2 regions of the Belliella baltica DSM 15883 genome follow, and region 2 is predicted to be linked to the other one. Evidence: riboswitches for the same ligand, from Rfam matches in the RefSeq annotation. Region 2 holds a riboswitch; the other holds the start of a gene.

Region 1 (3,393 bases), 1.5 Mb from region 2:
ACTTTTCAGAAGTTGCAGCATCTTGCCATGCGTTTGTATTTTTTGAAAATGTACCAGAGCCTCCTGTCCCTTGAACATAGGTCGTAAAATTAATATTTACAGGACTGATAATTTGAGCATTATCTCCAGTATTCAAAGAGTTACCTAGATCAGCGATTATTCGATCCTCAACTATTGATGATTCAAAAGTCCAGCCTGCTATAACTTCTGTCTGTGCTTGAAGCGATATCATGCTCCAGCACATCAACATAGCAAACATTAATGTCTTGCGTAAATAGTGTTTCATTTAGTCTAGTTTTTATGTTTATATATCTGCACTTTATTATCAACAAATTGCTTCTAAAATTAAGAGTTCTTAAACGTTTAAACCAAATTTTCTTGTTATCAAATGATTAGAAAATAATATCTGTAAAATTATATTATGTGTTTTTTTGGATTTGTTAATATGAATATACGTAATTCTGCCAGTAGCCAAATTATATACTGACAGTTGGTGACAATCGATTGGTAATCAAGCTAAAGAGAGGTTACTTGGTCAAAACAAAGGTTCTGACCATGAATATTTTGAAGTTTGAAGAGCGCTTTCCAGATGAAGAATCCTGTATTAGCTTTTTCAAAGCTAAACGAGAGCAGGAAGGCGTGGTTTGCAAAAAGTGCGAGGAAAAGAGCACTATTGGCTCCACAGTAAAAGTATGTTTCAATGCAAAAGTTGTGGATTCCGTACCAGTTTGAAAAGTGGAACTGTGATGGAAAATAGCAATCTGTCACTTCGTAAGTGGTTGATGGCCATGACCTTCTTTAGTGCCACTAAGCAGGGGTTTACCGCTCTTGAACTCCAGCGACAAATGGGGTTTACTCGCTACCAAACCGTCTTTGATTTATGCCATAAGATTCGTGTCATAATGGGTAAGCGGGATGATGAATATAAACTGGAAGACATGGTAGAATATGATGAAGCTTACATCACCAAGTCAACCTCAGCCCAGAAAAAGAAGAATCTCAATCGGGGCCGAGGAACTCAGCAGAAGTCCACAGTGGCTGTGATGGCTGAATCAACCATTCTTGAGGATCCTAAGACAAAGAAGTTAACCAAAAGCTGCCGCTACTTCAAGATGAAGAAGATTGAGGACTTAAAGGCTAAAACGGCTGAGAAACTTATTAAAGACTTCATCAATAAAGATGCTGTTCTTCAAACCGATGACAGTACCACTTACGCTAAGTTTGAAGACTTCGTGGATGTTCATGTCACTGAATTATCCTCAACAAAAGAGGGTAGATTCAACCTTAAATGGGCTCATACAGCAATCAGTAACCTCAAAAGTGATCTTAGAAAGTACAAAATGATATCAGAAAGAAGGCTTCAGAACTACATCGACGAGTTTTGCTACAAACTAAACCGAAGATACTTTGGAGAAAGACTCTTTGACCGACTTATTATTGCTTCTATCCAACCCTACTGGCAAAGTAGCGGATAATCATATTTGTTAAAATTAAAATGATTCGTTGATTATCAATAATCAGGTGTTTGTTTCGGAAAAAAATCTGATAATCATCTATTTACTGCCAATTCAATCTCTTAGAATTCGATGCCTACTTTCTTATTTTGAGCCATTATAAATTTTGCTTTTCTAAACTAGCTCACTCTAGTTCAACAATCCTTAGTCGCAAAGATTATTTGTAATAAACTACATACTGATTTCATCGCTGATCATTAAATATTTCAATAATCCTTTTTTGAAAATTCATAATGACTTACTTTAGCAAACACAAACTTTAGGGGTGCCATTGGCTGAGATTATACCCTTTGAACTTGAACCGGATAATGCCGGCGAAAGAAAAAGTGCCGCTTTTCATTTGCCTCGTGAAAGCATTTTTCTTTGTCTATTATGGACTCCTAAAGTTTTTCATCTAATAAATATTTTCTTATGAAAGAGTTAATAAGTAATACGTTTCGACAATTTAAGTCTAATCCAACTTTGGTTCAAAACATCACAAACTATGTGGTCATGAACAATACAGCAAATGCTTTGCTCGCTGTTGGCGCTTCACCAATTATGTCGCATGCACATCCTGAGCAAGCTGATATGGTTCGCATTATCAGTTCTCTTGTAATCAATATAGGTACACTTGATGAATATTGGGCTGAAAGTATGCTTTTGGCAGCAGAACAAGCTAATTTACAAAGCAAGCCTTGGGTCTTGGATCCGGTCGGTGCTGGGGCTACACCTTACAGAAATGAAATCCTTTCACAACTTCTCTTAAAAAAGCCGACTGTCATTAGAGGCAATGCATCTGAAATTATGTCTTTGGCTAGTGTGAATGTTCAAAGCAAAGGAGTGGATAGCAGTAATTCTTCTGATGAAGCCTTGCAAGCTGGAATTCAACTTTCTAAAGAAACTGAGGCCGTTGTCTGCATCTCTGGAGCAAAAGATTATATTATCCATAATGACAAAATAGCCACAATCACCAATGGCAGCCCTCTGATGGCGAAAGTTACCGGAATGGGATGTACAGCCTCGGCAATAGTTGGAGCATTTGTTGGTCTTGGAAAAGATCCATTTTTAGAAACCCTCACCGCAATGGCAGTTATGGGAGTTGCGGGAGATTTAGCCGCTGATATGGCAATTGGTCCAGGTACGCTTCAATTATATTTTTACGATGCACTTTATAATTTGACAGAAGAAGAACTAGAGAAAAGGGTACAAGCCTCTGTGATATGAAGTATGATTTTCCTTACCGGTTGTATTTAGTGACGGATCAGCTTGCCTGCCTCGGAAGAGATTTCTTTTGGGTAGTGGAAGAAGCTTTAAAAGGCGGTGCGGAAATTGTACAGCTTAGAGAAAAAGAATTAAGTGAACCTGATTTTATTCGAAAAGCAGAGCGACTCAAAATAATTTGTGATCAATATCAAGTTCCCTTAATCATCAATGACAATGCTCAAGTGGCAAAACATGTTGGAGCCTATGGACTTCATGTTGGTCAATCGGATTTGGCTATTACAGATGCTAAGCAAGTTTTGGGAAAAGATTATCCAATTGGTTTGTCGATAGAACAATTGGAGGATATTCAATCTTCAGAATCTGAAATGGCATGGTATTATGGGGTCAGTCCAATTTACTCAACACCAACAAAAATAGATACGCGAAGAGAATGGGGATTGAATGGACTTCGAGAACTTCAAAAAATAAGTAGGAAGAAACTTGTAGCCATCGGGAATATCAAAATTCAGAATGCAGCGGATGTGATTGAGGCAGGGGCGGATTGTTTAGCAGTAGTATCAGGTATTTGTAGTGCAGATTATCCAGCGAAGGCTGCTGAGGCATTTAGAATAGAAATTGAAAAAGGACTTAAATTTAAATAAGAGATGAAAACTTACATTTCTGTATTGAGCAT
Region 2 (3,393 bases):
ATTTTGAAGATTCTCAGCTTGAGGTGCTCGATCTACAATAGGTGAATCAGTAAAATCCCTCCTTACAGGCTCCCTATTTGCCACTGCATAAGATGCGTATAACGAATTCCCAGAACTAGTTTGATAAGTCAGTCCGAATTTAGGATTAAAGAAATTATAGCTAACATTTCCTGAGACATTTCTCAGGTCATTATTTAAACCATCAAAGCGATAATCCACTCCTCTATATTGCAAATCACCAAAAAGAAATAGCCCTTCTGAAGCTTCGTATGTACCTTTTAAATAGACATTTCTATCATCTTTGACTGCATTGTTATCATAGTATCTGTCTCTAATATTGACATTATCTGCATATTGCATCCAGATAATTTCTCCAAAATGATCTCCATCATAACGATTGATGCCTCCACCCAGGACAGCATCAAGTCTGGCATCATTTGAAATATAATTCAGCGAGAAAACACCACCAAAGAAATCATTATCTAACCATCTTCTGCGAATAATATCCATTCTAGAGATACTTTCTCCTCCGATAATAACAGGAGAAAGATCATAACTACTCAACCTATCATTTTCTCTAAATTGTTCGTAATAACCACGTCCATAAGTATAATGCAAAGCTCCATTTGCCTTCCAATTTTGGTTAATTTTTCCTGTGTAAATAAACTGATAATGATCCTGCTGATAATTATCAGTTTGGTTATCATAAGTATAGAGATTGAATGTCCGATTTGTTTCTAAAAGCGCTTCGGGTACACCTTCCCACGCTTGATAGGTTTTTTCAGCGCCAGAAAAGACGTTCAGTTTGAAAACATGATTTTCACCATAATACCCACCTGTTAGGAAATAAGATTTGAGATTAGATGAAGCGCGATCCATATAACCATCAGATGTGATTTGAGATAATCTGGCATCAAAAGCCCATCGATTATTCAATAGCCCAGTTCCTGCCTTTACCGTGTGTCTCCTGGTATTAAAAGACCCAAAAGAATTGTCTATTTCTCCATAAGCTTCATCCTGACGCGTATCTGTCTGAATGTTAATACTGGCACCAAAGGTGGCTGCTCCATTAGTGGATGTACCGACACCTCTTTGAATTTGCATATTATCAACAGAAGATGCAAAATCAGGCATATTTACCCAAAACACTCCATGTGATTCTGCGTCGTTCATCGGAATACCATTGACTGTCACGTTGATTCGTGTCTGATCTGAACCTCTAATCCTTAGCCCAGTATAGCCTACTCCGGCTCCTGCGTCCGAAAAACTCACCACAGATGGCGTATAATTCAACAACATCGGAATATCCTGCCCAAGATTCAACTTGGCTATTTCTTCCTTTTTGATGTTTTGAAAAGTTGTTGGAGTCACGTCTGAAGCTCTTGTTCCATTCACAACAAATTCTTCAGTGAAAATACTGCTTTGTTCCAAAGAGATATTGATTTCCTCAGTATTTGGAACAGTGATTTTTAAAGTTTGTGTTGTGTAACCTAAAAAAGACACTCTCAAATCATAAGTTCCTTGAGGTATATTTCTAATCTCAAAGTTTCCAGAAATATCTGTGGTTGATCCTCTTCCAGTTCCTTCTAAAAGCACATTGGTCCCAGCCAGTAATTCTCCCGTTGAGGCATCCTTTACAGTTCCATTAATCTTGTTCTGTGCTGTTGCAACAAAACACACCAGCAGCAGTGCCAGTGTAAATCCTAATTGTTTCATTTGATTTAATTACTTTGCCGAAAACCGGCTGGTTAAACATCGGAAAACCAAGGGGATGATTTTCTTCATTTTGTTTACCCGTTTCCAAGTCAAATACAGCAGAATTGCATGCATGCGCAAAGTCTAAGCTTTATGGACTAATCCAAAGTTTTCAAAGAAAACTTGACTGCTCTATTTTCATTGGTTACTCATTTCCCTTCGCCGGCACTACCCGGATCAGGTATTGTGGGTATGATCTCAGCCTGATATTTTAAGGCACCCCTAATGATCTATGCTGCAAATGTAGGTGGAAAAGCTTAATATCCAAAAATGCTGAAAATAAAAAAACCCGCTGCTCAAAACTGAACAGCGGGAAAAATTAAGACTTTTGTGTTTATTGGTTATTACCTAAATTTCTCAAATGATTGACATGAGAGGTAAATGCCATACTGAGTTTTGGATGCTCCAAGTATGGGATTCCATATTCTCTACAAGTTTCTTTTATGATCTTGCTTATCGCCGGATAGTGAACGTGAGAGATATTTGGAAATAAATGGTGCTCAACTTGAAAATTTAACCCACCAACTAACCAGGAAAGTACTTTGTTATTGGTGGCAAAGTTTGAAGTAGTTTTTAACTGATGGATTGCCCAATCATCTTCCAATTTGTTGGTTTCTATATTTGGCATTGGGAAAGAGGCTTCTTCGACAGCATGTGCTAACTGGAATACAACACTTAAGAGAATTCCTGTTGAAATCCCATAAACCAAAAATCCTATCAACCAAGGTGTAAATCCAAGCATATAAAGTGGAATTGCTACAAATAGTATGATATGAAGCAGTTTGAAACCCCAGAAAGACAAGTGGTCTCCAACAGTCATTTTCTGAATTGGGACAATTCCCACTTTTTTGGTTGCATATTTTTTGTAATCCGTCACAAAAATCCAATACAAGTACAGCAGTGAGTAGACGAATAAGAAGTATTTATGTTGATACTTATGGATACGATGAAATTTTTGATTTGGGCAAAGTCTCAAGAAAGGTCTTGCATTCATATCGTCATCTACTTCATCTATATTGGTAAAAGAGTGATGAACTACATTATGTTTGGTTTTCCACATGAATACATTCGCTCCTAAAAAATTGATTGAAACTCCAGCGAGTTCATTGACCCAATTTTTCTTACTAAAGCTACCATGTGCACCATCATGCATCACGTTGAAACCGATGGTTGAAGCCAAGGCTCCTAAAAGCACACAGCCAACCAAGGCAATAGCCCAGTGTGGTGTGAAGAATATAAGCGTTACATAAGTTGCTATGTAAGCACAAACCAGCAGAATGGCTTTGAAGTAAAGAGAGAAATTTCCTGTTTGGTTGAGATTTTTTTCTGTAAAGTAATTTTTGATCCTCAATTTTAAATCTGAATGGAAAGAGGATGCGGCACTGAATCTAGGCGGACGCATAATAATGTTTTTAATGAAATTAATAATCAGAATGCAAAATCGCTGGGTGATTATCAGACATTCTGCTATAAAGGTACATCAAAAAAATTTAGAAAATAAAAAACTGACAAATATCATCTTCTTGAGGCTGTTGCATTTAAGGATTTTTAACAGTCCATTTGAGGTTTTTACAAGCCATTATTTTTCAAGGCTTTCATAGCTGCCACAAACCGATCAATATAATTCCCTTGGATTAT

Evidence for each region. A riboswitch is a leader RNA that binds a small molecule or an ion and turns the genes downstream of it on or off. The one in region 2 is predicted to bind thiamine pyrophosphate.
Region 1: linked by a shared signal. The riboswitch ahead of thiM (hydroxyethylthiazole kinase) and the one ahead of BELBA_RS03000 (TonB-dependent receptor) in region 2 are both predicted to bind thiamine pyrophosphate.

Annotation. Positions count from the first base shown of each region.
Region 1 covers NC_018010.1:3,386,511-3,389,903, reverse strand. Annotated here, with positions in the region: gene BELBA_RS15465 (T9SS-dependent choice-of-anchor J family protein) at 1-286, opposite strand, end outside; partial or broken gene BELBA_RS15460 (IS1595 family transposase) at 556-1,475, shown strand; TPP riboswitch at 1,766-1,854, shown strand; gene thiM (hydroxyethylthiazole kinase) at 1,926-2,720, shown strand; gene thiE (thiamine phosphate synthase) at 2,717-3,361, shown strand; gene thiD (bifunctional hydroxymethylpyrimidine kinase/phosphomethylpyrimidine kinase) at 3,365-3,393, shown strand, end outside.
Region 2 covers NC_018010.1:649,764-653,156, forward strand. Annotated here, with positions in the region: gene BELBA_RS03000 (TonB-dependent receptor) at 1-1,716, opposite strand, end outside; TPP riboswitch at 1,893-1,989, opposite strand; gene BELBA_RS03005 (fatty acid desaturase family protein) at 2,090-3,157, opposite strand; gene BELBA_RS03010 (AAA family ATPase) at 3,325-3,393, opposite strand, start outside.